Regions from separate parts of the Embleya sp. NPDC008237 genome, predicted to be linked through region 2. Evidence: riboswitches for the same ligand, from Rfam matches in the RefSeq annotation. Region 2 holds a riboswitch; each other region holds the start of a gene.

Region 1 (10,589 bases), on a different contig from region 2:
TGACGTGGGGTCAGGGGACGTTCAGGCACAGTCTTTTCCCGTTCAGGTCGATTGCCGCGGTGGTCCACAGGCCGGCGATCTCGTCGGCCAGGTCCACCACGTCGGTGAAGCCGGCGAATTTGGCGTTTGGTCGAGCCTGCCGCATTGCGTCGTTGACGAGCGCCTTGACCACCAGGATGGTGGCCGCCGCCTCGGTCTCGGCGAACGCGTCGGCGAGTGCGAGCGTCCAGGTCTCCGCGGCCGCCTTGGCCGCCGCGTAACCGGCGTTGCCCTGGGTCGGCTGCCCGGCCGCCGCCGCGGAGATCAACACGAACCGCCCGCGCGGACTGCGGGCGAGCGCCTCGTGGAAGGCCAGGCTGGTGTGTTGCACGGTACGCACGAGCAGGTCGTGCAGGAAGGCCCAGTCGTCGAGCGAGTTGTCGCCGAACTTCTTGCCCCCGCGCCACCCGCCGACCAGGTGCACGAGCCCGTCCACGCGCCCGTGCTCGTGCTCGACGTCCGCCGCCCACCGGCGGGTGGCGGCCGCGTCGAGCAGGTCGACCACCGCGCCGTGTGTACCGGGCGCGGCGTCCACGCTCTCCTGCAACCGCCCGGCGTCCGCATCCGCGCCGTACACGTGCGCACCGGCCCGGGCCAGCCGCGCGAGCACCGCGCGCCCGGTCGGCCCACCCGCGCCCGCGACCGCGATCACCGCACCGTCGAGACCGTTCATCACACCGACTCCTCGTTCACCGTGCTGTTCGCCTCACCCTGCCGAAACTCGCCGCGCCCGCTCCGCGGGCCCCGCGACGTCGTCGCGCGCACCCGCGCCGGGGCCGGGCGCGCCGTACCGGTCACGACGCCGCGACCGCCCGCTCCGTCGGGACCTCCGCGAGGCCCTGCACCGGGCTGTCCGCGGTGATTCCCTTGGTCGAGGCGATCACGTCGCGCAGTCGCCGGTTGAGCGCCTCGTAGAACATGCTCAGCGGGAACTCGTCCGGCAGCACCGCATCCACGAGCGCCTTCGGCGGCCCGTCCATCGGCAGCGCGCCGGGCCCCTTCGCCCACACCGAACCGGGGTGCGGCGGCACGTACGCGGCGACCAGCGCGTAGCCGGCCAGCCAGTGGCCGACCTTCGAACGATCCACACCCGCGCGGTAGAGCCGGTCCACCTCGTCGTAGAGCCCGAGCACCGCGTCGGTGATCCGGTCCCAGTCCACGGTGAGCCGGTTGTCCGCCCACTCGACCACACCCGCGCGGTGCAGGTAGGCGAACAGCAGTTGCCCGCCCAGGCCGTCGTAGTTGCGCACCCGACCTCCGGTGACCGGGAAGCGGAACAGCCGGTCGAAGATGACCGCGAACTGCACCCGGCGCGCGGTCGACACACCCTCGGCGGCCAGCGTGACCGCCTCGCGGAACGCGGTCAGGTCGCACCGCAGTTCCTCCAGCGCGTACATCCAAAACGGCATCCGCTGCTTGATCATGAACGGGTCGAACGGCATGGGACCGCGCATGTGGCTGCGGTCGTGGATCAGGTCCCACAACACGAACGCGTCCTGGGCGAGCTGCTGGCTCTCCACCAAGTCCACGGCATCCTGCGGAAGTTCCAGGCCGAGTGTCTGCGATGCGGCGGTTGCCACCCGGCGGAAGCGGGCCGCCTCGCGGTCGCAGAAGATGCCGCCCCACGTGTACGTGGGCACCTCGCGCACGGCCACGGTCTCCGGGAAGAGCACCGCCGAGTCGGTGTCGTAGCCGTCGGTGAAGTCGACGAACGCGATCGGCACGAACATCGCGTTGTCGTAGCGCCCGGCCTCCAGGTCGGCCAGCCACTGGGGCCACACCACGCGCAGCAGCACGGCCTCGACATTGCGGGTCGGGTTGCCGTTCTGGGTGGTCATCGGGAACACCACGAGGTGCTCCAGGCCGTCGCGCCGATCCTGTTCCGGGCGGAACGCGACGAGCGAGTCGAGGAAGTCGGGACGGCCGAAGTCCTCCGCGGACCAACGCCGAAAATCGGCCACGACCGCGTCGAGGTACGCCTCGTCGTGCGGGAACAGCGGAGCGAGCCCGGTGATCGACGAGGTGATCTCGGCGACCAGCGCCCGGGCGGACGCATGCCCCGATGGCTCGATCGAACCGTCCTTGGCCTGCAACGGACGCAGGTCGGCGACGGATCGTTTGAGTTCGAGCCACAGCGGGTGATCGACGGCGGTACGGACGGCTACGCGGGTCATGTTCGACATGGAACCCTCTCAGGAGAAAGCAGGAACCACGGTCAGGTGAACCTATGTCAAAAGATTTTAACGCCGCAAGGCCCTTTCGAACGCAATCTTATCGTCGTGGGTACGTTTTGCCCGAATAAGTTGAGATTGAGACCTGGCTCTCGGTGCCCGCATCGGCGCACCCGTGAAATCGAGGACCCGCACCTGCCGGAAGACACGGGATTCGGCCGGCCCGGCCGGCCACGCCCGTGGCCATCGACCGTCGATCCGCCGGTTCCCTATGGCCTGCCCTGCTGAACGGAATGCTGATTCCGCATGGTGGAACGGTCGGCCCGGCGATGCCCCGGATCCGCCTCCACTCCCACTGCCCGATCCGGCGATCCCGTATGTCTCGGCCCGATGCCCGCGGCCCGATGCCCGCGGCCCGATGCCCGCGGCCCGATGCCCGCGGCCCGATGCCCGCGGCACCATGCCCGCGGCCCGCCGACCGACCCCGGCCCCGCCGCCCCGACCCCGGTCGCGACACGGGCGTAGGCCCCGCCGAAGTACTCGGCGGGGCCTACGTCGTGACGCTGGATCAGATGGCGAGCTGGGTGCCCACGCCGATCACGTTCGGGTTGCCCCCGATGACGCCCGCGTTGGCGGCGTACAGGGCCTTGTAGCCACCCTTGACGCCGAGCTTGGCGGCGACCTCGGACAGCGTGTCACCGGCCTTGACGGTGTAGGTGCCGGAGCCCGACGCCTGCTTGGTCGCGGCCGACTTCGGCGCGGCCGACTTCGGCGCGTCCTGCTTCGGCTGCACCCGGACCTTCGGCGCGTTGCCGTCGGAGGTCTTCGGCGCGTTCTCGGTCACGGACTCGGCCTTGGGTGCGGCCTTCGGCTCGACCTTGCTCTTGGTCTTGCCGGTGGTCGACGAGTCGGCTGTGGCGGAGGCGTTGCCGCCCTTGCCCAGACCGGCCTTCTGCGAGCAGACCGGCCAGGCGCCCGGACCCTGGCTCGCCAGGACCCGCTCGGCGACCGCGATCTGCTGGTCCTTGGTCGCCTGCGCGGCGCTGGAGGCGTACTGGCTGCCGCCGAACGCGTTCCAGGTGCTCGGGGTGAACTGCAGACCGCCGGAGAAGCCGTTGCCCGTGTTGATGCTCCAGTTGCCGGTGCTCTCACACTGGGCGACCGCGTCCCACGTGGACGAGGACGCGGCGTTCGCGCTGCCCGCCATGCCCACGAGGGGGAGGACGAGACCCGCACCGGCGGCGACGGCGATGCCGGCGCGACGGCCACGAGAGAGCGAGCGAACGGGAGCGGTGATGGCACGGAAGGTCATTGATTACCTCGTCGGGCGCCTGCGAAGTTAGCTGTCGGGTTCGGACGATTGGCCCGGCCTCGCCTGGAACAGGCATGGCTTCACCCCAGACATCGACATGGCCGATGCCGGCACTTACTCGGTTCCCCCGCTCCTGCCGCCAGTCGATATCGACTGCATCCCTCGGGCGGCGGCAGGATTCGGCGTACCGCCCGGGGAGTCCGCTTGTGCGAACAACCACGAAGCTACGCACCGCTCCGCCGGGTTGGCAAACATTTCGGGTGATTTGTGAGGTCCCCCATAGGGAGGAATAACACTGATTTGCCCGATTTGTCGCCATCCCTGCAGGTCACGGTGCCGGCGTCGACGGTGCGCGGCCGCGTGGTCACCCGTGCTTCAGCGACGAGCTATTCCGTCGCGGGCAGCTCCACAGGTACGACTACCCGTTCCTCGTCCCAAAGGAACGTCGCACCGCCGGTCGCGAAATTGGCGACATCGGCGACCGTGGCCCGCCCCTCCGGCGAATCCAGGGTCGCCTCGATACCCGCGCGAGACGGCGCGTACAGGCCGACCACCAGGTAATAGGGCGGCTGCGCGCCGGACGGGTCCGGTTCGCATTTGCCGATGGTCCAGCCGGTCAGCCCCGGCATGGTGCGGGCGAGCGGCACGTGCTTCTCCCAGTAATAGGCGTCGAACGCCGCCGGGTCCTCGGGGTGGCCATACAGCACGGTCAGCTTGTACACGCCGACTCCTCACGGTCGTGTGGTGGATGTGCTTCCTGCCGTTGGTGCCTGTGCGTCCGGCGTGTGGTGCCCGGATGGGTCCGGCGCGGTGCGCTACCGAAGGGCGATGTTCTTGAACGCCCGCGCCTGGTCGGTGATGGCCACCTCGGTGGGCAGCCGTTCCATGCTGGAGGCGCCGAAGAAGCCCACCACGCCGGTGGTGTGGGCCAGCACGTACGCGGCGTCCTCGGGTTCGGCGATCGGCCCGCCGTGGCACAGCACCAGCACGTCGGGGTTCACCTCCGCCGCCGCGTCGCGCATCTGCTGCACCCGCTCCACCGCCTGGTCGAGCGTGACCGCGGTGGTCGCGCCGATGCTGCCCTTGGTGGTCAGGCCCAGGTGCGGGACCAGGATGTCGGCGCCCGCCGCGGCCATCGCGCGGGCCTGCTCGGGGTCGAAGACGTAAGGGGCGGTGAGCAGACCGCGCTCGGCGGCCAGCCGGATCATCTCCACCTCCAGGTCGTAGCCCATCCCGGTCTCCTCCAGGTTCTGCCGGAAGACGCCGTCGAACAGGCCGACCGTGGGGAAGTTCTGCACACCCGCGAAGCCCATCGCGGCGAGCTGGTCCAGGAAGTGCGGCATGATCCGGAACGGATCGGTGCCGCACACGCCCGCCAGGACCGGAGTGCCCTGGACCACCGGCAGCACCTCGCCCGCCATCTCGACCACGATCGCGTTGGCGTCGCCGTAGGGCAGCAGTCCGGCGAGCGAACCCCGACCGGCCATCCGGTAGCGGCCCGAGTTGTAGATGATGATCAGGTCCACGCCGCCGGCCTCGGCGCACTTGGCCGACAGTCCCGTGCCCGCGCCCGCGCCGATCACGACGCCGCCCTGCTCGACCGTCCTGTGCAGTCGGCCCCGCGCCTCGCGTCCGTTCATCTCAGTCCACGCGTCCCTTCGTGATCATCTCGTGCAGTCGATCCGCCGCCGCCGTGGCGAACTTCGGATCGTTGATGTCCGTCGCCGCCTCGTGCACCTCGACGGAGCTGCCCGCGAGCCCGGCCCGCAGCTCGTCGAACAGCGCCTTGTCGGCGACGGAATCGTAGAAGGGCGCGCCCTCGACGTCGATCGCCGAGACCCCGTGCAGGGGCAGGTAGAGCGCGGTGGGACCGGTCGCGGCAACCAGCTTGGCGGCGATCCGCCGGCCCAGTTCGGCGTTCTCCGCGGGGGTGGTGCGCATCAGCGTCACCGTCGGGTTGTGCACGTACAACAGGCGCTCCTCGAACCGCGCGGGCACGGTGTCGCGCGGGCCGAAGTTGACCATGTCCAGCGCACCGACACTGACCACCTGTGGCAGCCCCATCCGCCCGGCCGCGGTCAGCCGCTCGGGGCCCGCGCTGAGCACCCCGCCGACCAGGTCGTCCGCCAGCTCGGTGGTGGTCAGGTCGAGGATCCCGGCCAGGAAGCCCGCCTCGGCCAGATTCTCCATCGACGTGCCGCCTGCCCCGGTGGCGTGGAAGACCAGCACCTCGTAGCCGAGTTCGGTCAGCCGCTCGCGCGCGGCGTCCACCGCCGGAGTGGTCACTCCGAACATCGACGCGGCGACCAGCGGACGCCCCTCGCCGGTCACTCCCGCGACCGCCGCGCGATCCTCGGCATAACCGCCCGCCATGCCGGCGATCGCATCCGCCGCGTTGCCCAGGATGCGCTCGGAGAGCCGATTGATCCCGGCGATGTCCACGACGCTGTACATCATCGTCACGTCCACCGCGCCGACGTACGGCGACACGTCGCCCGCCGCCATCGTGGAGACCAGCAGCTTGGGCACGCCCACCGGCAGCGCGCGCATCGCGTAGGAGGCGATCGCCGACCCGCCCGAGCCGCCCATCGCGAGCACACCGTCCACCCGGCCCTGCTCGTACAACTCGCGCAGGATGGACGCGGCCCCCTCGGCCATCGCGGTGGTCGCCGCGCCCCGGTCGGCCCGGGTGCGCAGGTCGGCCAGATCGGTGCCGGCCGCCGCCGCGACGTCGGCCGCCTGCACGTCGGCCTGGGCCAGCGACTCGCCCAGCACGCCCACGTTCATCAACACCACCTCGGCTCCCCTGGCGCGCAGCCGGTAGGCCAACCACGCGTATTCGGATCCCTTGGTGTCGAGCGTTCCGATCAGTACGACGGTGGGCATCGGTGCCTCCGGTGGGGTCGGTAGGGCTTGCCGGGTTGACGCTTCGGCGGCGAACGGCCGCGCACAGTAACCCAACCGGATGATCATGGCGATTGAAAGCACCGTGCGGTAGGACGGGGGACGAGTTCCGAAGTTTTGGCACGTCACGGAGGTATCGATGGCGGAGGAACCGGACGGACGGGTCGCAATCGTCGCCGGAGCGGGCGACGGCATCGGGCGCGCCTGCGCGCTGGCCCTGGCCCGCACCGGCGCGGATCTGGCGCTGGCCGCGCGACGGCCCGAGCCGTTGCGCCGACTCGCGGACGAGATCCGCGAGCTGACGGGCCGTCGGGTGATCGCGGTACCGACCGACCTGGCCGACCAGGCCGCGTGCCGGGCGCTGGTGGACACCGCGGCGGAGGAACTCGGTCGGGTGGACGTGGTGGTCAACGTCGCGACCTACAACCCGTCCGGGCGGCTGGAGGACTTGGATCCGGCGGAGTTTCGGCGGGCCTTCGAGATCAACGTGCTCGGCGTACTGGCCGTCTCGCGCGCCGCGTTGCCGTACATGCGCGCGGTCGGCGGCGGGTCGATCGTGCAGATCAGCTCGGAGGCGCCGCGCGCGAAGCTGGTGAACCTGGGCGCGTACGCCGCGACCAAGGCCGCGATGGAGGTCGCCTCCGGCGTGCTGGCCAAGGAGGTCGGCCCGGACGGCGTGCGGGTCAACGTGGTCGTCGCGGGCTACACCGAAAATGCCAAACTGGCCGCGTACATCGCCGACATCGCGGCGCGCCGGGACGTGCCCGAGGCGGAGGTGCGCGCCGAGATGACCAGGTCGTCGGCGCTGCGTCGGATCACCCGACCCGAGGACATCGCGGACGCGGTCGCGTTCCTGGCCTCCTCCGGAGCCCGGGCCATCACCGGCACGATCACCCCGGTCACCTCGGGCGTGTCCTTCGGCTGACCCGCAGCGGCCCGCGGCGGCTCACGGCCGTCACGGCGGTCGCGGCCGTCACGGCGGTGGCCGTCGTGGCGGTCGCGGCGGTCCGCCCCCGCCCGCCGTGAGCGCGCGCTCAGCGCAGCTTGAGCGCCAGGAAGAAGTCCACCTTGTCCTCCAGCCGGGCCAGCCGACGCCCGGTCAACTCCTCGATCCGGCCGATCCGATAGCGCAGCGTGTTCACGTGTACGTGCAACCGCGCCGCACACCGGGTCCAGGACCCGTCGCAGTCCAGGAACGCCCCCAGCGTGCCCACCAGATCGGCCTGGTGGCTCGCGTCGTACGCACGCAGCGGCTCCAGCAGCCGGCCGCGGAACGCCCGCCGCACGTCCTCCGGAACCGCCGCCAACAGCGCCACGTGCGAGGCGAGTTCGGCGTGTCCGACCACCTCGACCCGACCGGGCCGGGTGCCCGCGATCCGGCCCGCGTGCCAGGCCTCCTCCAACGCGCCGCGCAACCCGTCCGCGCGGGCCACCCGTGCGCTCACCCCGATCCGCAACCGCACGCCGCCCGCTGTGGTCCCCGCCGGCGCGGCCAGCAGCTCGCGCAGCAGCCGGGTGGTGGGGTCCGACTCGGCGCCGTCCCCCTCCGGCGGACCCTCGCCCGGAATCAGCGCCACCGCGCCCGACCCGGTCTCCGAGACCAGGGCGGCGCTCGGTTGATCCGCCAACGCCTCCTCCAGGAGCTCCCGGGCCAGCCGGCGGGCCTCGCGCGCGGGCAGGTCCGGGATGGTCGCGGTGGCGAACTGCCAGTGTGTGCGGCCCGCGTCGTCCGGTTCCGCGACTCGCAGCCGCGCGGCCACCTCGGCCGGGTCGGCGCCGGCCGCGAGCAGGTTCAGCACGTCCTCGGACAACCGCCGGGTGCGTCGGCGCCGGTCCTCGACCCGGTCCCGGCCCACCGACACCAGGCGGACCAGTTCGCCCAGCAGGGCCTGGTGCCGGTCCGGCCGGTCGGTGACGTCGTCCTCGACCACGAGGAACCAGTCGCCCCAGGTGTCCGGGGCGTCCGAGCCGCCCGCCTCGGGCACCGGGAGCAGCGAGAACGCGCGCCCGTCGATCCGATGGCGAGAGGGCACCCGGGCCTTGCGCGCACGCGCGGCGAAGTGCGCGCGGGCCATCCCGACCCGCAGCCCCGGTGCCAGGTCGGGCCCACCGGCCGCGACCTGGCGCCCGGTCAGCGAGAGCACCCAGCAGTGGATGTCGATGTCGGCCGCGATCAGCCCGAGCACCCCGTCCAGGCCCGCCCCGCCGGCGGCGGCCTGCACCAGCCGGCGATGCCGGTCGACCACCGCGGTCAGGTCGGTCGCCCGTTCGGCGGAGATCCGGCGGATCACGAATTCGGTCAGATGCGCGAAGGACAGCTCCTCGGCCACGGCGAACAGCGGCAGCTGGTACCGCTCGCACGCGCGCACCAGATCGGCCGGGATGTCGCCGATCTCGGCCTGCCCGGCGGCCAGCGCGGTGGCCCCGCCTGCGACGAGCACCCGGACGAAACGATCCGAGTCCGCCGGCTCCGCCCGCCAGCCCATGCCGGTCAGCACCAGGGCGCCGGCGGTCAGGTAGCGACTGGGGTCGTGCAGGTCGGTGGTCATCACGGCGCGCACCGACCGATCCAGTTCCGCCTCGCCGACCAACAACCGGATCCCGGGTATGCCGGCACCGGCCGTGCCATCGCCGAGAAGCGCGCGCAATCGCATCGGCGGCCCCCTCTCGATCGGGCCGGGTGCGGCCTGGGCTCACCCGGCGGATCCGTCATACCGGCTCGACCACCGGACGAACACTTGGAGAAAAGTACGGGAACCACCCCCGCTCGACACGCCTGGGTCGTGCCTTTGGTGGGTACTCGCAGTGACCCTCGTCTCGGTGTACTGGTGCGCACCCTGCGAACCGGGCGGACCCGAAGCGAAGCGCCCCCGCGACGGGTACAAGGACGGTAGGGCCATACGCAAGGCAGAAGGAGACACCCGTCATGGAATTCCTGCGGCCCGCGACGTGGGAGGAGGCGCTCGCCGTCAAGGCGCAGCACCCGTCCGCGGTCCCGATCGCCGGTGGCACCGACGTGATGGTCGAACTGAACTTCGACCGGCATCGTCCGGATGCCCTGCTCGATCTCAACCGCATCCACGAGCTGCACACGTGGCGGATCGAGGACGACGACACCGTGCGCCTCGGTGCCTCCGTGCCCTACTCGAAGATCATCGACGCCCTGCACGACCGGCTCCCGGGCCTGTCGCTGGGCGCGCGCACGGTCGGGTCGCCGCAGATCCGCAATCGGGGCTCGGTCGGCGGCAACCTGGGCGGCGCGTCGCCGGCCGGCGACGCGCACCCGCCGCTGCTCGCGTCCGGCGCCACGGTCGAGGCCGCCTCGGTGCGCGGCACCCGGCTGATCCCGATCGACGACTTCTACCTCGGGGTCAAGCGCAACGCACTGGAGCCGGACGAGCTGATCCGGGCGATCCACATCCCCTCGGCGACCGGGCCGCAGCAGTTCGCCAAGATCGGCACCCGCAACGCGATGGTGATCGCGGTCTGCTCGTTCGCGGTCGCGCTGCACCCGCGGACCCGGAACGTGCGCACCGGGATCGGCTCCGCCGCGCCCACCCCGCGCCGGGCGAGCGCGGCCGAGGCGTTCATCCGGGCCGAGTTGCACGACACGGGCCTGTGGACCTCCGGCGGGGAGTTGCCCGCGGCCACCGCCGAACGCTTCGGCGAACTGGTGGCGCAGGCCGCCGCGCCGATCGACGACGTGCGCGGCTCGGCCGCGTATCGGCGGCATGCGCTGGCCGTGATGGCGCGCCGCACGCTGCTCTGGACCTGGAACGACCACCGCGCCACCGGGAGGGCCGCCGCATGAGGGTCACATTCACCGTGAACGGCCGCCCGACCGTGGCGGACGACGTGTGGGAGGGCGAGAGTCTGCTCTACGTGCTGCGCGAGCGGGTCGGGTTGCCCGGTTCCAAGAACGCGTGCGAGCAGGGCGAGTGCGGCTCCTGCACGGTCTACCTGGACGGCGAGCCGGTCTGCGCGTGTCTGGTCGCCGCCGGCCAGGTGCAGGACCGCGAGGTCGGCACGATCGAGGGCCTGGCCGACGGCGACACGTTGGACCCGGTCCAGCAGGCGTTCGTGGACACGGGCGCCGTGCAGTGCGGATTCTGCACGCCGGGCCTGGTGGTCCAGACGCACGACCTGTTGAGCCGGGTGCACCA
Region 2 (10,589 bases):
GGCTCGGGAACACCCCGTCGGGCGCGATATACAACGGATTCCGGCTCGACATCACCGACGGGCACGGCGCGGGGCTCGACCCGATGACCGGGCTGATGGCCGCGTTCGGCAACAACCCGGAGGCCGCGAAGGAGTTCTTCGATCCGGCCGAGCATCCGGGTGAGGTCGCCTACATGCTCAAGGACCGGCACTGGCTGATGGACTGGGCCGGCGCCGGGCCGATTCCCGAGGGCCACAACCCGCCCGGCTACGACCGGTTAGGGCGCGCGTTGGAGGCAGCGGCCACCGGCGAGGTGCCCACCGGCGGCTACGGCCTGCCCGGCGGGGCCCACCCCGTGCACGACGAGACGATGAAGCAGATCATGCGCGACACCGTCTCCGTGCTCGGCGGCGAGGACGGGAAACAGGGCAGGTTCCCGGCGATCATGCGCGACAGCGTGGGCAACATGGTCGCGTCGTACATGGGCGACGGCGTGTACGACCAACTCGTGGCCAAGGACGGTCGAAACGGTTCGATGTTCCACGACCAGGACCTGATGCGGGTGATCACCGCGGCCGGCACCGACCCCGAGGCCTTCGCGGTCATGCACGGCGCAACCGTCAACCACGCGGCCGACGTGCTGGACCGGCATCCGGTGGTCAAGGCGCCGGGAGCGTTGCCGGCCATGGACGTCGAGGCCCGGCAGGCATTCAACGCGCTCGGGACCATGGACGGCCTGCGCGACGAGTCGATCGTCGCGGCGCGCGAGGCGGGGGTCACCGAGGCGACCTGGAACCGCAAGTTCCAGTACCTCACGAGTGCGCAGATCCTCGGCTACGTCCCGCACGTCGGCGTCCCCGCCGGCCGGATGATGGACTGGTACGTCGCGCACGCGCTGGCCGCGGACACCGCGGCACTCGAACACGGTTCGGGCCTCGGTCGCACCGAGAACTACTGGAGCGGCTGGTCGAGTTCGACGGCGATGGCCGAGGAGTACGCGCGGGCGAACAACGCGAGCCCCGAGGAGATCGCCGATCTCGCCGAGGACCGTCGGTCCAACGCGATGGACGTCGCGCCGCGCCGCCTCGGGCGCAAGTAGGCGGGACTCGGGTGCACCCGCCCGCCCCGCGTCGGGTGTGAGCCCGCGCGGGACGGGCGCGGCGGGTGCGGTCCGGGGGCGGGGTCCGCCGGCCGGGGCGGGGTCCCTGGCCGAGGCCGTGTCCCGGGCCGCGATCGTGTCCGGGGCCGAGGCCGTGCCCCGGGTCGCGCCGGCGGCGGGAGATCGGGCCGGGGCGTCTGAAAGACTCGGGCCTTTCCGAACCGGAAGGTGGATCATGACCGAGCCGACCGCCGTGCCGCTGCACTACGCCCCGCGTTGGAGCGACGACTCCCGAACCTCCCCCTCCGAGCTGGGCGACGAGCGCGAGATCCTGACCGGCTTCCTGGACTGGCACCGGGCGACCTTCGAGCTCAAGTGCGCCGGCCTGTCGGCGGAGCAGCTGTCCGAGCGGGCCGTCTCGCCGTCCGGCCTGTCGTTGCACGGCATGGTGCGGCACTTGGCCGGCGTCGAACGCTGGTGGTTCCACATCCAGTTCGCGGGCGACGACGTCCCGATGCTCTACTACACCGACGACGACCCCGACCAGGACTTCGAGCGGCTGGACGGCGACCCGGCCGAGGCGTTCGCCCGCTGGCATGCGGAGTGCGACCGCTCCCGGGAGATCGTCGCCGCCGCGACGTCCCTGGACGACACGGGGATCCGCAAGTCCACCGGCAAACCGTTCTCGTTGCGCTGGGTCCTGGTCCAACTGATCGCCGAGTACGCCCGCCACAACGGCCACGCCGACCTCCTGCGCGAACGCCTCGACGGCGCCGCCGGCATGTGAGCACTTCCTGACGAGAGGCGGCCCAGGGCCGGAACAGCGGCCCTACGGCCGACCGCCGCTGCCCGCAAGCGCACGCCGCCCCGCGCCGGCGCCACATCGCCCGTCGGTCCCGTCGACGCGCAGGTGCGGGCGGGTCCAGGGGCGGTCTTCGGCCAGGTGCGCGGCCTCGGCGGTGCGCCACAACCGCCAGAACCAGGCCACCTGGGGGCCGTCCCGGTCCAGGGTGCGGGCGGCGGCGAGTTCGGCGGGCGTGTCCACCCGGATCCGCAGCGCGGTCACCGCGCCGAGTTCGCGCCGAGCCGCGCCGACCCCCTCCAGGATCAACACCGGCGCGGCCGGCACCTCGCTCCAGCCGCTGACCCGATAGCCGGCCCAGTCGTAGGTCTCGCAGCGGGTCGCCTGCCCCCGGGCGAGCGGTTCGAGCAGTTGAGCGCGCAGTCGCGGCAACCAGCCGAAGAAGTCCCCGGGTCGGGCGAAGTCGTCCAGACGCACCACGGGCGCACCCCCGAGCCGTACGGCGAGCGCATCGGCGAGCGTGGTCTTGCCCGAGCCACCGATGCCGTCCACCGCCACCAGCCGGGTGCCGCCGACCGACGGCGGCAGCACGACGGCACGCGCGGCGAGTCGAGCGGCCGTCGCGTCCCAGGGCGGATCCGGCCGTTCGATGGACACCGACGCAGCCTACCCACCGAGCCTTCCCGAACGCCCCGCGCGGCGGGCCGCGACACCGGGCGCACGTCGTCGTCCGGCCGCCGACCACACCGCCCTGGACACCTCCGAATCCTGCACCAGTACATTTGTACTTGTACATCTGTACCACTACGTCTTCACCACTCGGAGGGAGAGGCCTGTGGCCTGGCTGTTCCTGGGGCTGGCGATCTCGTGCGAGGTGATCGCGACCAGCCTGCTCAAGAGCACCGACGGGTTCACCCGACTGTGGCCGACCGTGACGTGTCTGGCCGGATATGCGGGGGCCTTCTACCTGTTGACGCTGTCGTTGCGACAGTTGCAGGTGGGCACGGCGTACGCGATCTGGTCCGGGCTCGGGACCGTGGCGATCGCGCTGGTGGGGGCGGTCTTCCTGAACGAGCCGGTGACGCTGCTCAAGGCGTTCGGGATGGCGCTGGTGATCGCCGGCGTGGTGGTGCTGAACCTGGGCGGTGCGCATTGAGCGGGACCCGCGATCCCGAGGGGCGGCGGCTGCGGATCCTGCGTGGTGCGTGCGAGGTGATCGCCGAGGTGGGCGTGGGCAACACGACGCATCGCCTGGTCGCGTCCCGGGCCGGCGTCCCGCTGGGGGCGACCACGTACTACTTCGCGACGCTCGACGACCTGGTCGGCGCGGCGCTCGCGCACGCGTCGGCGGAGACGGTGGCGCTGCTGGAGGAGTGGGTGCGGCGGGCCCACGACGCCGAGGACCTGCCGGGGGTGCTCACGGCGCTCACCGCCGAATACCTCGCGGACCGTTCGCGCGCGCTGGTCGAGTACGAGTTGTACCTGGCGGCGGCCCGCAGCCCGCAACTGCGCGGTTTCGCGGTGGCGTGGGTCGAGGGGGTCGGCGACTTCCTCGCCGGCCGGGTCGGGCGGCGGGCGGCGGCAGCGGCGCTGGCGGTCCTGGACGGCACGATGTTGCAGGTGCTCACGCTGGACACGGCCCTGGACGAGGAGCAGCTGCGCTGGTCGCTGGACAGGGTCCTGGGGGCGGCCGCGCCGTAGCCGGGCGGGGGGCGCGGTGCGGTAGGGTCGGCGACAGCGAAGGGGAGTAGCCCCGCGAACCGGTCGTCGACATGCTGGAGTCCTCGGACTCCCGGTGGCCGGGCCCGTGCTCGATGCGGGCGGGCGAGACCTTCGGCCAGGTATCGACGCATCCGCGTTCTTCGCGGGTGCACCCGTCGTGCCGGGCCGAGTGGTCCTCCGGTCGCCGAGCGGCGCCTTCGTGAAGACCCGGAGGCCCGGCTCTCGCAGAAAGCCACCCGGATGCACCTCGACCCTCTGGCGATCCTGACCGCCTTCGGGCTCATCTTCCTCGCCGAACTCCCGGACAAGACGATGTTCGCATCGCTGGCCATGGGCACCCGCATGCGGCCGCTGTTCGTCTGGTTCGGCACCTCGACCGCGTTCGTCGTGCACGTCGCCATCGCCGTCGGCGCGGGCGGACTGCTGGGCCTGCTCCCCGGCTGGATCGTCGAACTCGTCTCCGCCGCGCTGTTCGGCTTCGGCGCCTTCATGCTGCTGCGCGGCGGGGCCGGCGACGACGACGAGGACACCGCGGGCAAGACCGTGACCGGTTTTTGGCCGGTCTTCTCGACCGCGTTCACGGCCGTGTTCATCAGCGAATGGGGCGATCTGACCCAGATCACCACCGCCAACCTGGCGGCCACCAACGGCACCTGGTCCACCGCGATCGGCTCGGCCGCGGCGCTGATGTCGGTCTCCGCACTGGCCCTGCTGGCGGGGCGATTCATCGCCAAGCGGGTCCCCCTCCGGACGGTGCAGCGGATCGGCGGCGTGTGCATGCTCGGGCTGGCGATCTGGTCGGTGGTCGAGGTGTTCACGGGCTGACCTGACCCGGGCGGCCCGGGCGGCGGATGCCCGCCGGCTGCTCGTCCGGTGCTCGTCCGGTGCTCGTCCGGTGCTCGTCGGATGCTCGGCCGGTGCCCGGCGAGTGCCGGAGCCGCGGGCGTCGCGGGGACGGGCGTCGCGGAGGCGGGAGCCGCAAGGGCGGTTTTCCGCCGTGCCGCTCGGGCACCCGCGTCCCATGGTGAAAATCGGCTACACGATGATGACCGAACAGGCCGGACCCAAGGATCTCGTCGAGCACGTGGTGCACGCGGAGCGGGTCGGCTTCGACTTCTCGGTGACCTCGGACCACTACTTCCCATGGCTGGATGCGCAGGGCCACGCGCCGTACGCCTGGAGCGTGCTGGGCGCGGCGGCCCAGGCCACGTCGCGGATTCCGTTGATGACGTACGTGACGTGTCCGACGATGCGGTACCACCCGGCGGTGGTGGCGCAGAAGGCCGCCACCGTGCAGTTGTTGTCGGACGGGCGCTTCCGGCTGGGACTCGGCTCCGGCGAGAACCTGAACGAGCACGTGATCGGTGGCGGGTGGCCGGCGGCGGACGTACGGCAGGAGATGCTCGGCGAGGCGGTGCAGATCATCCGGGCCCTGTTCGCGGGCGGCTATGTCGATCATCACGGCACACACTTCGACGTCGAGTCCGCCAAGTTGTGGGACCTGCCGGATCGACCGCCGCCGATCGGCATCGCGGTCTCCGGCGCGCAGAGCTGCGCACTGGCCGGGCAACTGGCCGACCTGGTCATCGCGACCGAGCCCAAGGGTGAGTTGTTGGCCGAATTCGATCGGCACGGCGGCGCGGGCAAGCCCCGGGTGGGCCAGCTGCCGGTGAGCTACGACCCCGACCGGGACGCCGCGATCGCGCGGGCGCACGAGCAGTTCCGCTGGTTCGGGGGCGGGTGGAAGGTCAACTCCGAGCTTCCGGGCACCGCCGGCTTCGCGGGCGCCACGCAGTTCGTCCGGCCGGAGGACGTGGCCGAGTCGATTCCGTGCGGCGACGACGTGGGCGCCTTCGTCGACGCGGTGCGCCCGTACGTGGAGGCGGGGTTCACCGAGGTCGCGCTCGTCCAGATCGGCGGCGAGACGCAGCACGCCTTCCTGGACTGGGCTCAGGACAAGCTCTTGGCGGCACTGCGGGAGTTGTGACGGGTTGGGACTGCGGAAGCGGGACGGAGCGGGGGCGCGAGGTCGGCGCCCCCGCTCCGTGGTTTCGGCGATCGGCGGACGTGCGCGTGGGGTGGGGCGGGTGGGGTTGGGTGGATCGTTCGATCGCCGGCATGTCCGGCATGTCCCTTCGATCGAACCGTCCGAAATGTGATGTAGGCCGCATGGATAAAACGGACATAAATTACTAAGCCGACTTCGCGTGGTAATTCATTTCCCGCGCCCCGGCATGAGTTTCGACTATTTTCCGTGACCGGACGATCACGCCACTCTCCGAGATATCCCCTCGTCATCACCGGTGCGCCGCGCCGAGTCCGGGTGAGATGTCGCCTTTATTCCGCCTTTACGCCGGAGGCAAAGTCGGCGTTTCGGTTGTGATCCGGCATCGGCATTGCCTACCTTTCTCGCCGATTCACCTTTCGGGTGAACCCTGTCGCCGGTACGCCGAATCCCGTCGCCGGCAGCGGGAGGTCTACATCGAAGAATCCGACGGGAGCGGGGGAACCAGGTGGATCGCCGTGGCCGGGATCGTTCCGGTGACGGCTAGGGGTGAAGTCGCGTGTTGCGCGACCGGGCTGCTCCAGTCCGAATCCGACAGCTCACCTCGTAGGCGACAGGAGAGGACCCCATTTCATGCTGTCCGCAAACGCTCGCCACCGCGCCGCTCGCCCCGCCAACGTCCGCCGCTTCGTCGCGGCGGTGGGCATCGCCGGCATGGGTGTCGTAATCCCGGTCGCCACTGCCGGTACGGCTCAGGCACAAGCCCCCTCCACCTCCGAGCAGCCCACCTCCGGCGCCTCCGCCGTCCTGTCGGCGACTCCGACCGCCGCGGTCGAGAGCGCTCCGGTCCAGGCCGCGCCCGCCGCGCAGGAAACCGCCGTCCCCGCCGACAAGGCCGGCTACGTGGTCAAGGCCGGCGACACGCTGTTCGGGCTCGCCCGGGCCAACCAGGTCACCGGCGGCTGGCAGAGCCTGTACGAGCTCAACCGCGACGTGCTCGTGTCCGGCCCGGACCTGATCCAGATCGGCCAGACCCTCCGGCTGACCGGCGCCGCGCCCGTGCTGTCCAAGGCCGCTCCGGCCCAGCCGAGCATCAAGGTGCAGCCGAAGACCACCGTCACCCCCGGCAAGACCACCACCAAGCCGACGAGCAAGCCGTCGGCCGGGGTGTCGGTCAAGCCCGCCGCCAAGGCCCCCGCCAAGCCCGCCACCGGCGGCTCGAAGGGCAACCAGGCGCCGACCGGCGGCTCGTCCACCGCGTCGAGCAGCAAGGCCGCCCAGGCCGTGGCCTTCGCCAAGGCGCAGATCGGCAAGCCCTACGTGTACGGCGCCACCGGCCCGAACGCGTACGACTGCTCGGGCCTGGTCCAGGCTGCCTACAAGTCCGCGGGCATCTCGCTGCCGCGCGTGACCAACGACCAGTTCGCCGCCGACCCGCACGTGTCGGTCGCCAACCTGCAGCCCGGCGACCTGGTGTTCTTCTACTCGGGCATCAGCCACGTCGGCATCTACATCGGCGACGGCAAGATGGTGCACGCCGCCAACCCGCGCAAGCCGGTCGAGATCGCCTCGATCAGCACCATGCCGATCGCCGGCGCCACCCGCCCGGTCTGATCACCCCGCCGACAACCGTCGGCCGCAGTAGCACAACCGCACAGTGGGACGCCCTTCCGGCGCCGTGCCCCCCGACGACGGTCGGAGAGCACGGCGCCGCCCCCACATCCCCCGCCAGGTCCGCGCAACCTCAAGCCCCATCACACAAGCACCGCGAGTCCCGAACCCGAAGCAGCCACCAACCAAGTCGCGCACTCGTCGACGACCGGACAAACACAACGACCACCAGGTCCGTTCCCAACCACCAACCCACACGAACCCACCCAGCCCCGCCGGCGCTTGAGGCCACTCAGCCTCGCCGGTGCTTGAGGCGAACCCAGCCCGGCCGGCGTTTGAGGCCACTCAGCCCCGCCGGTGCTTGAGGCGAACCCAGCCCGGCCGGCGCTTGAGGCCAACCAGCCTCGCCGGCGCTTGAGGCGAACCCAGCCCGGCCGGCGTTTGAGGCCACTCAGCCCCGCCGGCGCATGAGGCGAACCCAGCCCGGCCGGCGTTTGAGGCCAACCAGCCCCGCCGGCGCATGAGGCGAACCCAGCCCGGCCCAACGTGCGTATGAGGCCGAGGCGTTCAAGCGCGGCCCGCGTTCGAGGCCCACGCGCCCGGGAGGCGAGGCAACAGTTCCGCAGCCAGCGAGAGAGCCCCCCGAAGCGCCGCATCCTGCAGGAACCGCGCCCGCACCACCGTGGGCGGAAACGGCACCCCCACCCGCACCCGCGCCCGAAGCGCGGCCAGCACCCGCGAAGCGGAGCGCATCAGGCCGCCCGTGACCGCGATCCGCTCCGCGTCCAGCGTGATCGCCAAGTTGGCCACGTGCACGGCCAGTTCGTCCAACGCCTCGTCGACCAGCGCGCGCACCCGCGGGTCCGGGTCGGCGAACAGCGCGGCGGCGTCCACCTCGCGGCCGAGCAGTTCGCTGCCTCGCGTGCCCAGTCCGATGCCGGAGGCGTACTCCTCCAGGGGTGCGCGTCCCGCGCCGAAGCCGGTGTCGGCGCGACCACGCAGCAGGTAGCCGATTTCGCCCGCCGCCCCGTGCGCGCCGGCCAGGACGCGCCCGCCCAGCACGATCGCGGCGGCGATCCCGGTGCCGGCCGTGAGCAGGATCGCCGGGTCCGCGCCCCGCAGTGCGCCCCAGCGGGATTCGGCGAGTGCGGCGGCCTTGCCGTCGTTGCCGACGGCCACCCGTTCGGGGTCCAGGCCCAGCCCCTCGCACAACGTCGCGGCCAAGGCCAGGTCCTGCCAGCCGGGCACGTTGGGCGCGAGCAGGATCCGGTCGGGCAGCACGATGCCCGGGCTGACCGCGCCGACGGCCGCGCAGTGGCCGCCGGCGGTCGCGGCGGTGTGCGCGACCAGTGCGCGGGTCGCCGCAACCGCGCGTCGCACCGCCTGGACCGCTCCCTCGCGGGCGTCGGTGATCAGCCGGTCGCGCGCCAATATCGTGCCGTCGGGACGCGCGGTGGCCAGCGCGATCTTGGTGCCGCCGAAGTCGATGCCGCAGACGAAGGCCTCGCCCGCGCCCGCGCCGGAGCAGGCGAAGACCTGCTCCGGCGCGGGCGCGGAGTCGGGAGTACCGGGGGCCCGGCCTCGGTGGAGCGCCGTCATGCGGGCTCCGCGACATTGCCGACCGCACCCGAACCCGCGCCGCCCGAACCCGCGCCGCCCGAACCGGCTTTGCCCGCACCGGAGTTCGAGCCCGAGTCGGAGCGCGAGTCCGAGTCGGAACCCGAACCGGATCCCGGGCCGGACCGGTTCAGGTACTCCTCGCTGATCTCGCGTGGGCCGAACGGCCAGGTCCGCTCCACCTTGGCCCACACCAGGAACGCGGCGCAGCCCAGTGCCACCCACGCCAGTGCCCACTCGATCGGGTGGCGTCCGGGCGAGTTCTTGTCGGCGTAGCAGAAGATCGCGATCCAACCGACCAGCGAGACCAGCGCCGGCACCGGGTACAGCCACATTCGGTACGGCCGGTCCAGGCCCGGTTGCCGGCGGCGCAGCACGATCAGTGCGGCGACCTGGGAGACCGCCTGCACGATCACCATCACCGCGGTGAGCAGCACGATGATCGTGTTGAAGTCGGTGTGGTTGCCGATCAGGAAGCCGGCCGCGGTGACCGCGCCCATGGTGAGCAGGCCCACGGTCGGGAAGCGGTGTCGCGGGTGCAGTCGGGCGAACTGTTTGAAGAACACCCGGTCGCGTGCCGCGTCGTAGGGCACGCGCGAGCCGCCGAGCAGGCCGGCGAACACGGATGCGAAGGCGGTGATCAGGATCAGTACGGTCACCGTCTGGGCCGCGCCCTTGCCCCACGCCTTCTCCAGGACCAGCGAACCAATGGAGGAGGAGCCGGAGATGGTGTCGGTGTCGGTGACCCCGAGCACGCCGATCTGCATGATCAGGTAGATCGCCATGATGCCGACGATGGAGTAGACGATCGAACGCGGCAACACCCGGCCGGGGCTCTTGATCTCGGCGCCGAGGTAGGCGGTGGTGTTGTAGCCGAGGTAGTCGTAGATGCCGATGTTGAGGCCTCCGACGAAGGCGAGCCAGAAGCCGGTGGCGCCCAGGTCGAACGCGCCGTCGGGGTAGGTGAAGGCCAGGTCCGCGTCGAAGTTGGTGTAGCACGCGATGATCACCGCGCCGACGCTGATCAGCATGACCACCCACATGACGCTGCTCAACAGGCCGATCGACTCGATCTTGCGCCACAGCAGCAGGACCACCAGGAGCACGATGCCGACGCCGACGAGGTCGCCCTCGGTCTGCGACATCGAGGGCCACAGGTATTGCAGGTACTGCACCATGCCCAGCACGCCGGTGGACATGATCAGCGGGATGAACAGGATCGCGGTCCAGACGAACAGGAACGGCATCAGCCGGCCGGTGCGGTACTGGAACGCCTCGCGCAGGTAGATGTACGTGCCGCCGGCACCGGGCATGGCCGCGCCGAGTTCGGCCCAGATCAGCCCGTCGGCGAGGGCGAGCAGCGCACCGGCGAGGAAGCCGAGGATGGCCTGCGGGCCGCCGAAGGTGCCCACCATCAGCGGGATGGTGACGAACGGACCGATGCCGCACATCTGACTCATGTTGATCGCGGTCGCCTGGAACAGGCCGATCCGGCGGACGAATCCGCCGTCCGGCGTGGTCGCTCTTGGGCCGGCGCTCACCGTGAACCTCCAGAACAGGGGACGCCCGGGGGACACCGGGAGTCGGAACGGGGTTGCGGGAAAAGGGATTTCGTGGTGCGGCCCGGCTCATGGCGCGGCCGGTTTGTAAAGTAAAATTCCTTAACTAATCCCCGTCAAGGGTGAGCCCGGATCCGGTCCACATCTTTGCCCTTCCATGGCCGTTACAGTGGCGCGAGCACCTCGACACCACT
Region 3 (10,589 bases), on a different contig from region 2:
GCTCTCGCTCGACCAGTTCGGTGCGAATGAGCGCAACCTCTTCGGCGAGTGAGCGAGTTTCCTCTTCCAGCCGGCTCGATTCCCAGCTCAGGTGGATGCAGGTCAGGAGCAGGAAGACGAAACCGAGGAAGAGCACGAGGCTGACACCCGATTGGACGCCCACCGAAGTGGCCACCGAGTCGAGCATCTTCGGAAAGGCGCCGAGCGGTACCACGATCAGGCCGACGACGAGCCACAAAACTGCGTACTTCTCACGCAGTTGGCGTCGCCTCAGCAGCTCCAGAATGACGATGACCACCAAAAATCCGGCGACCGCGGTGACAATCGTTAGTTTCATGACACGCTCGATTTTTGATCAGTCGGGCCGCAGGGCGACGAACCCCGGGCAATCCAATGCCTGTGCAAGCATGTCCCGCCAGTCGGCCATGGGTGACAGCCCGGCATCGGCCCATCGATCGTGGGCGAGCACACTGTAGGAAGGACGCTTGGCGGGGCGCGTGAAGTTCTCGGATGTTGTCGGACGAATCCGGTCGGCGTCCAGACCGGCTCCGGCGAACGTGGCTCGTGCCAGTTCGTACCAGGTTGCCCGTCCCCTCGCCGTGCCATGGTAGATCCCCGCCGGCGCGCGCCCCGCAAGAGCGGCCTCGCCCAGGCGAACCACCTGCCGGGCCAGGGCGGCCGACCAGGTCGGCTGCCCCGCTTGATCGTCGACGACGTCCAGGGTGTCGCGGTCGCGGGCCAGTGTCAGCATGGTGGAGACGAAATTCCGCCCGTGTTCGCCGTACAGCCATGCAGTTCGCACGATGTAGCCGCTCGTCGGCAACAGCTCCGTCACGGCCTGCTCACCGATCAGTTTCCCGCGCCCGTAGGAGTTCAGTGGTGCGGTGGGCGCGTTCTCCGAGTACGGCTCGGTGTTGTCGCCGGCGAAGACGTAGTCGGTGGAGATCTGGATCAGCCGCGAGCCGTGCGCGGCACAGGCCCGAGCCAGATGGCCCACCGCGGTGCCGTTGACCTCGGTCGCGGCCGACTCGGCCGACTCGGCGCCGTCGACGTCCGTCCACGCGGCGGCGTTGACCACGATGTCGTGGCCGGCCGTCGCCTCGAGCACGGCGGAGGCGTCGGTGATGTCGAGATCCGCCCGGCCGACGGCGGTGACCGTCGAACCGGGAACCTCGTCCAGGACGGCGATCAGATCGCGCCCGAGCATTCCGCGCGCTCCGGTGACGAGCCAGCGCGGGTTGTCGACCGACGTGGTCAAAGCGCCACCTTGTGTTGCAGCGGTTCCCACCAGGCGCGATTCTCGCGATACCACGCGACGGTGGCTTCGAGGCCGAGTTCGAAGGACACGCGGGGAGTGTAGCCAAGTTCCTCGTGCAGTTTGTCGATGCTCAGCGAGTAGCGACGGTCGTGGCCCTTGCGGTCCTCGACGAAGTCGACGCTGTCCCAGTCCGCCCCACAGGCGGCGAGCAGGCGGGCCGTCAGCTCCTTGTTGGTGACCTCGGTCCCACCACCGATGTGGTAGACCTCACCGGCCCGCCCGGAGCGCATCACCAGTTCGATGCCCTGGCAGTGGTCCGAGACATGCAGCCAGTCCCGGATGTTCCCGCCGTCGCCGTACAGCGGCACCCGCTTGCCGTCGAGGAGGTTCGTCACGAACAGCGGGATCATCTTCTCCGGGAACTGGAAGTGCCCGTAGTTGTTGGAGCAGCGCGTCACCACGACATCCATGCCGTGTGTGCGGTGGTACGACAGGGCCAGCAGGTCGGAAGCGGCCTTGCTGGCCGAGTACGGGGAATTGGGCGCAAGCGGCCAGTCCTCGGTCCACGAACCGACCTCGATCGATCCGTAGACCTCGTCGGTCGAGACGTGCACGAAGCGGGACACGCCGTGCTTGCGCGCGGCGTCCAGCAACACCTGAGTGCCCAACACGTTCGTCACGACGAACGGCCCCGAGCCCGCGATGGAGCGGTCGACGTGCGATTCCGCGGCGAAGTGCACCACCACGTCGTGTCCGGGCATCAGCTGATCCACGAGCTCGACGTCGCAGATGTCGCCCTGAACGAACGTGTAAAGCGGATCCGCGGCGACGGCCGCAAGATTTGCCGGGTTGCCCGAGTAGGTGAGCTTGTCGAGGATGGTCACCCGAGGTTTTTCCTGTGGGACGGGGTCACCGGACAGTAGATTTCGAACGAACTCGGAGCCGATGAATCCGGCTCCACCGGTGATCAGAATCCTCATGGGCACAGGAGTCTAGCGACCGGTCGGCAAGCCACACAGCCTATGGTGTTCGCATGCGCGGCATCCTTCTCGCGGGCGGCACCGGCTCCCGACTCTGGCCCATCACTCAAGCCGTATCGAAGCAGCTCATGCCGGTCTTCGACAAGCCGATGATCTACTATCCGCTGTCGACTCTGATCATGGCCGGCATTCGTGAAGTCCTGGTCATCACCACTCCGGAGGACCAACCACAATTTCGACGGTTGCTCGGCGACGGCTCGCGCCTGGGCATGCGGATCGAGTATGTCGAACAGGCAAGTCCGGACGGGATCGCGCAAGCCTTCCTGCTCGGCGAGGATTTCATCGGTGACGGACCCGTCGCCTTGATCCTGGGCGACAACATCTTTCACGGCGTGGGCCTGGGTCGACAGTTGCGCACCTGCGCGGACGTCGCCGGGGGGCGGGTGTTCGCCTATCCGGTTGCCGACCCCACCGCGTACGGCGTGGTCGAGTTCGACGCCGACGGCGTGGTGCGCTCCATCGAGGAAAAGCCCGAGCAGCCGAAGTCCCGCTACGCGGTTCCCGGGCTGTACTTCTACGATCATCGAGTCGTCGAGATCGCCAAGGGCCTCGAGCCGAGTGCCCGAGGCGAGTTGGAGATCACCGGCATCAACGCGGCCTACCTCGAACGCGACGAGCTGATGGTGACCGTCCTCGATCGCGGCACCGCGTGGTTGGACACCGGCACCTTCGCCTCACTGGTGCACGCGGCGGAGTTCGTCCGCGTCATCGAGGAGCGCCAAGGCATGAAGATCGGCTGCGTCGAGGAGGCCGCCTGGCGGGCCGGCTTCATCGACGACACGCAGTTGAAGGCGCTCGCCCAGCCGTTGCTCAAGAGCGGCTACGGGAAGTATCTGCTCGACCTGCCGATCTACGGCGACGGCATCGCCCCGCGAGCCGAATTCGACTGAGCTCGGGCCCGACCGCCTCCGGATTCGATGGACAAGGACACGTACATGAAGTTCCACCCCCTCTCGATCGAGGGCGCCTGGGAGATCACGCCCCAGCAGCACGGCGACTCCCGCGGCATGTTCATGGAGTGGTACCGCTTCGATCTGATGGCCGAACACGTGGGTCACCCGCTCCGGCTCGCGCAGGCCAACATGTCGGTGTCGGCACGCGACGTGGTGCGTGGCGTGCACTTCGCCGACGTGCCCCCGGGCCAGGCGAAGTTCGTGACGTGCGTACGCGGTGCCGTACTGGACGTCGTGGTCGACCTACGGGTGGGATCCCCGACGTTCGGCACTTGGGAGGGGGTGCGTCTGGACGACACCGAGCGGCATGCGCTGTACATCGGCGAGGGTCTCGGGCACGGCTTCTGCGCGCTGACGGACGACGCCACGCTCAGCTATCTGTGTTCCGAGTCCTACGCACCCGCGCGCGAGCACGCCGTGCATCCGCTCGACCCGGATCTCGCCATCGACTGGCCGACGGAGGGTGCGGCGCAGTTGTCCGCACGGGACCTGGCCGCCCCCTCGCTCGCGCAGGCGATCGACGCCGGCATGTTGCCCGACTACGCCGAATGCCGCCGGTTCACCGACATGTTGGGCCGCGGCTCCGCGTAGTCGGGGGTATCGGCGTCCGGTCGCCTGCCGAGGGCCCACGGCCGAGCATGGGCTCGGCCGTGGGCCCTCGGTCGGTACGGGCGCCACGGTCGGCGAACCGGCCCGGCACCGTTCGGCTGGGTAGGGTCGGGACATGAAGTGGCTTGTCACCGGCGGTGCCGGATACATCGGGACGCATGTCGTGCGGGCGCTGCTCGCGGTCGGCGAGGACGTGGTCGTGGTGGACGACCTGTCCTCGGGCACGCGCGAGCGGGTGCCCGAGGGGGTGCCCCTGGTGGTCGGCTCGGTGCTGGATCGGGTGCTGCTCGACGAGGTCTTCCGGGCGCACGCGGTGGACGGCGTGGTGCACATCGCGGGCAGGAAGCAGGTCCCCGAATCGGTCGCGCGCCCCCTCTTCTACTACGAGGAGAACGTCGAGGGTCTGCGCACCCTGCTGGCGGCCATGGTCGAAGCCGACGTCACCCGGATCGTGTTCTCCTCCAGCGCCGCCGTGTACGGCATGCCCGACGTCGAGCTCGTCGACGAGGACACCCCGTGCGCGCCGATCAACCCGTACGGCGAGAGCAAGCTCGTCGGCGAGTGGATGATCGGAGCCACCGCGCGCGCCCACGGGATCTCGTACGCCTCGTTGCGCTACTTCAACGTCGCGGGCGCGGGCGCGCCGGAACTCGCGGACAGGGGTGTGTCCAACCTCGTGCCGATGGTCCTGGAGAAGTTGACGGCCGATCAGGCGCCGGTGATCTTCGGGGACGACTACGACACGCCGGACGGCACGTGCGTGCGCGACTTCATCCACGTGCTGGACCTGGCCGAGGCGCACGTGGCCGCCACCCGTCGACTCGCGAGCGACCCGGACGCGCGCCTGGTGCTGAACGTGGGTCGCGGCGAGGGCACGTCGGTGCGCGAGATGGTGGAACTCATCGGCGAGGTCACCGGATTGCGCGACATCGCGCCGGAGGTCCACCCGCGACGCGCGGGCGACCCCGCCCGGGTGGTCGCGAGCGCCGACCTGATCACCACCGAGCTGGCCTGGAAGGCCCGGCGCGGCACGTCGGACATGGTGCAGAGCACGTGGGCCGGGTGGCAGGCGCTGCGCGGCTGAGCGGCGGCGGAGCGCACGGCGCCGAGTCGATGGGCCGCTCGGGTCGAGTCGGCGGGCGTGAAGTCGCTTGGGACAAGTCGGACATGCGGCATATAGCCTGTGGGGTGAATCACGCCCGGCGCGGGTGCGGGCATGCACCGCGATGGGCATGGGCGTTTCCGCGCGACGCTACGCGCGATGCCGATGTGACGAGCGGGACGTAGGTGATCGTTTCCGGACCATCTGCATGCACCGCAACCGGGAACCACTGTCACGCAAATCCGATGGATCCGGCACGGAACGCCAACTGCGGTCCTTTCCGTAAGGGATCATCTACATTGCGCTCATCCGCAAATCGGATATTCGACCTCTATCCGACACGGACTTGTGATCTACGTCCGAGCCTGCTTAGCGTTCGATCCGTCCGTATCCCACACGGACCCCGATCGCCGGTACGCCGAATCCTGTCGCCGGCCGTTCGGGAGGCTGACGAGCACCACACGACAGGAGCGGGGGAACCACAGGTGAACCGCCGCGAACGGCCCCGATCGAAACGATCGGACGCCGCGAACGGCTTGGGGTGAAGCCACGTCCTTCGGGATGTGGCCGGGCTATCGATCTCCGGCCCGAATCCGACAGCTCACCTCGTAGGCGTGGGAGAGGATCCAGCAATGCTGTCCGGAACCGGGCGTCATCGCCGTCGCAGCACCAGTAGGACCACGCGTCTGATCGCCGCGGCGGGTGTCGCCGGAGTCGGCGTCGCCATGCCGATCATCGGCGCGGGCACGGCCCAGGCCGCCTCCGTGAGCACCTGGGACAAGGTCGCCCAGTGCGAGAGCACGGGCAACTGGCAGATCAACACCGGCAACGGCTTCTACGGTGGCCTGCAGTTCACCCAGAGCACCTGGAACGAGTTCGGCGGCACGCAGTACGCCGCGCGGGCCGACAAGGCGACCAAGGGCCAGCAGATCGCGATAGCCGAGAAGGTGCTCAAGAGCCAGGGCCCCGGTGCCTGGCCGGTGTGCTCGGTCAAGGCGGGCCTGACCCGAGGGGGCGCCACCCCCGACGTCGACACCGGCTCCTCGGCCGGCAAGACCGCGCCGAAGACGGCGCCCAAGACCGAGACTCCCAAGGCCGAGACCCCGAAGAAGACGGTCGCCGCGCCCAAGATCGAGGTCAAGTCCGAGGCCCCCAAGGCCGAGGCTCCCAAGACCGAGACCCCGAAGACCGAGCCGGTCGCCACGTCGGACTCCGCCGCCACGTCGTCCTACGTCGTGGTCGCCGGCGACACGCTCTCGAAGATCGCCGGCGCCGCGCACGTGCCCGGCGGTTGGCCGAAGCTGTACGAGGCCAACAAGAGCGTGGTCGGCGAGAACCCCGACCTGATCTTCCCGGGCCAAAAGCTCACGGTCGACGGCAAGGCCGCGCCGACCACCGCCAAGACCGAGGCCGCCGCGCCCAAGGTCGAGGTGCAGAAGCCGGAGACCCCCAAGGCCGCGCCGAAGGTGGAGACCAAGCCGGCCGCGCCGAAGACCTCGGTCAAGACCGAGGCCGCCAAGAGCGACGCCAAGCCCTCCGCGAGCACCGAGAAGGCCTCCGGCGCCTACGTCGCCCCGGTCTCCGGCGCCACGCTCACGTCGAGCTTCGGCGCCGGCGGCTCGCGCTGGTCCAGCGGCAGCCACACCGGCCAGGACTTCGCGGTCTCGACCGGCACCACGGTGCGCGCGGTCACCTCGGGCACCGTCGTGTCGGCCGGCTGGGGCGGCGCGTACGGCAACGAGGTCGTCATCCGGCACGCGGACGGCAAGTACACCCAGTACGCGCACCTTTCCTCGATCTCGGTCAAGGCCGGGATGAAGGTGCAGACCGGCCAGAAGATCGCGCTCTCCGGCGCGACCGGCAACGTGACCGGCCCGCACCTGCACTTCGAGGTCCGCACCACGCCGAACTACGGCTCCGCGGTCAACCCGATGACCTGGCTGCGCAGCCACGGCGTCAGCGTCTGATCCACCGCTCTCCCGCGCCGTCCGGCGGGCGTTCCCTTCGGGGAGCGCCCGCCGTTCGCATGTTCGGGCGGGTGTCCGCGCGGGTGCCGCCCACGGCGGGCCGGATCGTAGCGTCGGGACGGCCGAGAGGTGCCCGACGTGCCGTCGAGTGGGCCGCATGGTGCACAGCCCCCCGTCGTAGCCGGCCGTACCGCGCACGGCGTCCCGTCGGAACGGCCGGGCGCCGCCCGCAACATCGTCAGGAAAGCCGTGCGGTGCGCAGCGCCCCGTCCGGTCCGAGCCACAGAACCACCGGCTGTCCGGCGCCGTCCGTCGCGCCGGTGGGACCGACCGCGACCGCGTGTTCGTCGAGCACGATCGGCGGCCCGGCCGCGCCCACCACGACCGGACGGCCCTCGGCGTCCCGGGTGCAGACGGCCGTCGTGCCGTCCGGCCGGCGCAGCGGGTACAGCGCCTCGTGACCCACGCCCGCGGTGCGCGGATCACCCGGCGTCCAGGCGCCGGGCCCGACTTCGACCACACTCGCGATCTCCGCCGTGCCGGCCCGCCGGTGCGCGATACCGACCCGGCCGTCGGCGCCCACCCACGCCGCAGGCGCCCCCACCGGCCGCTCGGCCGCGATCGTGCCGGGCGGGCCGGACCGGTCGCCGACGAAGTCCCAGTACCGGATGCCCTCGCGGGCCGTGCCGAAGACGGTCACCCGGCCGTCCGGGCGGGTCACCGCACTCGGCCCCTCGACGATCTCGCCGCCGCCCAGGTCCTGCCAGTTCGACCACTCCTCGCTGCCGGCGGGTCGGAAGCGGGTGCTGATTCCCTTGTCCCGATTGCGCACGAACAGATGCAGCCCGCCCGCGCCGTCGGCCCGGACCACCGGTGTGCCCGGGCCGCGTTCACCGTCGTCGGGGCTGCCCAGGCCCCGCCACGGGCCCAATCCGCCGCCGGGTGTCGTCTCGGTCGCGGTGACGATCTCGAACCGGTCCCGGTCGGAGCGCCGGGCGCCGCCGATCCGTAGCGCGAAGACCGCGATCCGGCCGTCCCGCGTACGCACCGCGGCCGGTCCGGGCGCGAGTTCGCCGTCGCCGGGGCCGGGCATGGACCGCGCCGGGGTCCAGACCGCGGCGCCGACGCCCTCCTGAGTCCATCGGGTGATCCGGCCGCCGAGCACGGCCCACGCGGTCAACCGGCCGTCCGCCCCGAGCACCGGCCGGGGACCGGCGTCCGGAAAGCGATACGTGGTGCTCTGCGGCCAGTTGGTCCGAGCGGCGGTGTCCCGCACCTTGAGGTCGCCGCAGTCCACCCGTCCCGGGCAGTGCCGCACCCGGTCGGTCCAGCCGTACACCCGGGTGATCTCGTCCTTGCGCTCGCGGGCCGCCGGCGCGAGATTGTGCGGCCAACGCTCGTTGTAGTAGCCCCGGTAGGCGATCGCCGCCGCGCTCGCGGCCGGCCGCGCGGCGTTGTACCGGCGCAGCGCCTCCCAGGTGAACTGCGCGGCGGCGGTGTGGTCCTGGTGGTCGGAGACGCCGCCGTTGTCCGAGTGTGCGGGGTGTGCCCCGTCGTGCCGCTGTCGATCGGGGTCCGGGTCGAGCGTGCGCACCACGGTCGGCGTCTGGGCCCGCATCAGGTCCGCGAGCGAGTCGATCAGGCCGTCCCGGGTGTAGGAGTACGGTCCGCCGGCCGGCTCGTCCCGGGCGGCCAGCGTGTCGAGTTCGCGTTCCCTGCCGTTCCACAACGTGCGCAGCCGCCCGCGTGCGCCGATGCCCTCCTCCTTGCGCGTGTTGAGGAACACCAGCTTGATGTTCGGGGCGTCCACCAGATGGTCGAGTTCGGCGTGCGCGCCGTCGCGCAACCGCACGCTGTGCCGCTCCCAGCGCGCCGCGCGGTCGCCGAGGGCCATGAACGCGTACGCGGCGCGCGCTCCGTTGTTGCGCGCTGCCGCGTACGCCTGCGGATCCGGGCGCCCGCCGGGGCCGTTGCGGCCGTCCGCCTCGCCCGCGGTGAGGAAGACCGTCACGCTGTCCGTGCCGGTGCGCACCGCCCGGTCGACGTCGGGGTTCATGAAGAAGAGGTCGTCGTCCTGATGCGCGACCACCTGCATCACCGCACCGGTCGTGCCGGGCCGCGGTGCCAGGGTCTCGATCCCGATCGGCGAGGTCGGCGCGTGATACGGGGGCGAGCCGTACGGCCCGGTGACCTTCACCACCGCGAGCGCGAAGCCGAGCGCCAGGACACCGACCACCGCGGTGAACCTGCCGGTGCCGGGGATCATCGCCATGTCGGCTGGGACCTTTCTGCCGTCGCGGGCGAACCGGCCTCATCATCGCCGGTCGTCGACCGCGCCCCGGACCCGGCACACCCGCACCCGGCGCGCCCGGCACGGTGCGCCCGGCACGGTGCGCCCGGCCCACGCGCCGGATCGCCGCGGCGGTCAGCGCGCCCGCGCGCCGCCCGTTCCCGCGGTGCGCGGCTCGGCCGCGGCGGGCAGTCGGGTCGGCACCTTGCCGCCCCCGGCCGGGGTGCGGCCGGGGTCGGCGGCCGGACTGCCCGCGCCGGAGTCGTTGTTCGCCGAACCGGGGCTGCGGTCCGGCAGCGACTTCGCGCCCTCGGGGGTGACCCGGGTCGCGCCGATGTAGTCCGGCTTGTCGATCGGACCGAACTTGATCACCGTTCCGGTGTAGGGCGCGTGGATCATCTGGCCGTTGCCGACGTACATCCCGACATGGTGGATGCTGCGCGGGTCGCGCAGGTCGGTGGCGAAGAACACCAGGTCGCCCGGCAGGAGTTGGTCACGCGAGGGATGCCGGCCGGCGTTCCACTGGTCGTTGGCCACCCGGGGCAGCTTGATGCCCACGGTTTCGTAGGCGGCCTGGGTCAGCCCCGAGCAGTCGAACCGACCGCCGTCGGCCGCGGTGCCCTCGCCGCCCCACAGGTACGGGGTACCGAGCTTGGTCTGCGCCCAATTGACCGCGCCCGCCGCGAGCGCCATCGGCTGCAGCGGGGTCTGCACGACGCCGAAGCTCTGCTCCAGCGAGCGGATCGACTTCACGTAGTCCTGGGTCTGGGTGTACGGCGGGATGCCCTTGTACTGCATCACCCGGTACGCGCCCGCGTTGTACGCGGCGAGCATGTTGTTGGTCCGGTCGCCGGGCACCGAGGCGACATATTTGGCCAACGAGCAGTCGTAGCGCGCGGCGGCCGGGATCGCGTCGGCCGGATCCCACGGGCTCGACTTGCCGTCGCCGTTGCCGTCGGTGGCCCACTCGGGCCACGTGGTGGGCATGAACTGGGCGATGCCCTGGGCCCCGACGTTGCTCAACGCGGTCGGGTCGAAGCCGCTCTCCTGGTAGAGCTGCGCGGCCAGCAGCGCCGGCGAGATCTCCGGGCAGAGCCTGCCCCACTTGTCTATGGTCGCCGCGTACGCGGCCGGCACCGTGCCGGGCGCGAGCGACATCGTGCCGCCGACTCCGCCCTGGCTGCCGGATGCGGATTGCATCGCGCCCACGCCTACAGTGAGAAGACCGACCAGACCGAAGGGAATCGCGAATGCGATGCCACCGGCCACCCAGGCTTTGCGCATCGCAGGCACCCCCGATTCTCCGCGACCGGGACGGGGTCGCGACGGACACTCCGAGCACATTGTGCGCGCCACGATTGCTCAGCGCA

Evidence for each region. Region 2 has a riboswitch for cyclic di-AMP ahead of ACFZBU_RS24005 (NlpC/P60 family protein). Riboswitches for the same ligand answer to the same signal wherever they lie in the genome.
Region 1: it holds a riboswitch for cyclic di-AMP, as region 2 does, so the genes downstream of both, ACFZBU_RS44090 (transglycosylase family protein) here and ACFZBU_RS24005 (NlpC/P60 family protein) in region 2, are expected to answer to the same signal.
Region 3: it holds a riboswitch for cyclic di-AMP, as region 2 does, so the genes downstream of both, ACFZBU_RS36885 (transglycosylase family protein) here and ACFZBU_RS24005 (NlpC/P60 family protein) in region 2, are expected to answer to the same signal.

Annotation. Positions count from the first base shown of each region.
Region 1 covers NZ_JBIBGL010000028.1:69,416-80,004, reverse strand. Annotated here, with positions in the region: gene ACFZBU_RS44105 (threonine aldolase family protein) at 1-29, opposite strand, end outside; gene ACFZBU_RS44100 (SDR family NAD(P)-dependent oxidoreductase) at 11-712, opposite strand; gene ACFZBU_RS44095 (DUF6421 family protein) at 834-2,222, opposite strand; gene ACFZBU_RS44090 (transglycosylase family protein) at 2,779-3,522, opposite strand; cyclic di-AMP (ydaO/yuaA leader) riboswitch at 3,523-3,714, opposite strand; gene ACFZBU_RS44085 (EthD family reductase) at 3,909-4,244, opposite strand; gene ACFZBU_RS44080 (phosphoenolpyruvate hydrolase family protein) at 4,338-5,162, opposite strand; gene ACFZBU_RS44075 (Tm-1-like ATP-binding domain-containing protein) at 5,164-6,408, opposite strand; gene ACFZBU_RS44070 (SDR family NAD(P)-dependent oxidoreductase) at 6,566-7,351, shown strand; gene ACFZBU_RS44065 (PucR family transcriptional regulator) at 7,461-9,080, opposite strand; gene ACFZBU_RS44060 (FAD binding domain-containing protein) at 9,353-10,237, shown strand; gene ACFZBU_RS44055 ((2Fe-2S)-binding protein) at 10,234-10,589, shown strand, end outside.
Region 2 covers NZ_JBIBGL010000009.1:172,220-182,808, forward strand. Annotated here, with positions in the region: gene ACFZBU_RS23970 (hypothetical protein) at 1-1,079, shown strand, start outside; gene ACFZBU_RS23975 (DinB family protein) at 1,315-1,866, shown strand; gene ACFZBU_RS23980 (uridine kinase) at 1,909-2,538, opposite strand; gene ACFZBU_RS23985 (multidrug efflux SMR transporter) at 2,717-3,037, shown strand; gene ACFZBU_RS23990 (TetR/AcrR family transcriptional regulator) at 3,034-3,582, shown strand; gene ACFZBU_RS23995 (TMEM165/GDT1 family protein) at 3,844-4,428, shown strand; gene ACFZBU_RS24000 (LLM class F420-dependent oxidoreductase) at 4,625-5,590, shown strand; cyclic di-AMP (ydaO/yuaA leader) riboswitch at 6,041-6,235, shown strand; gene ACFZBU_RS24005 (NlpC/P60 family protein) at 6,242-7,222, shown strand; gene ACFZBU_RS24010 (ROK family protein) at 7,787-8,818, opposite strand; gene ACFZBU_RS24015 (APC family permease) at 8,815-10,377, opposite strand.
Region 3 covers NZ_JBIBGL010000018.1:52,636-63,224, reverse strand. Annotated here, with positions in the region: gene ACFZBU_RS36915 (DUF2304 family protein) at 1-337, opposite strand, end outside; gene rfbD (dTDP-4-dehydrorhamnose reductase) at 356-1,258, opposite strand; gene rfbB (dTDP-glucose 4,6-dehydratase) at 1,255-2,238, opposite strand; gene rfbA (glucose-1-phosphate thymidylyltransferase RfbA) at 2,292-3,188, shown strand; gene rfbC (dTDP-4-dehydrorhamnose 3,5-epimerase) at 3,234-3,842, shown strand; gene galE (UDP-glucose 4-epimerase GalE) at 3,976-4,944, shown strand; cyclic di-AMP (ydaO/yuaA leader) riboswitch at 5,369-5,590, shown strand; gene ACFZBU_RS36885 (transglycosylase family protein) at 5,595-6,929, shown strand; gene ACFZBU_RS36880 (PIG-L family deacetylase) at 7,168-9,201, opposite strand; gene ACFZBU_RS36875 (NlpC/P60 family protein) at 9,355-10,503, opposite strand.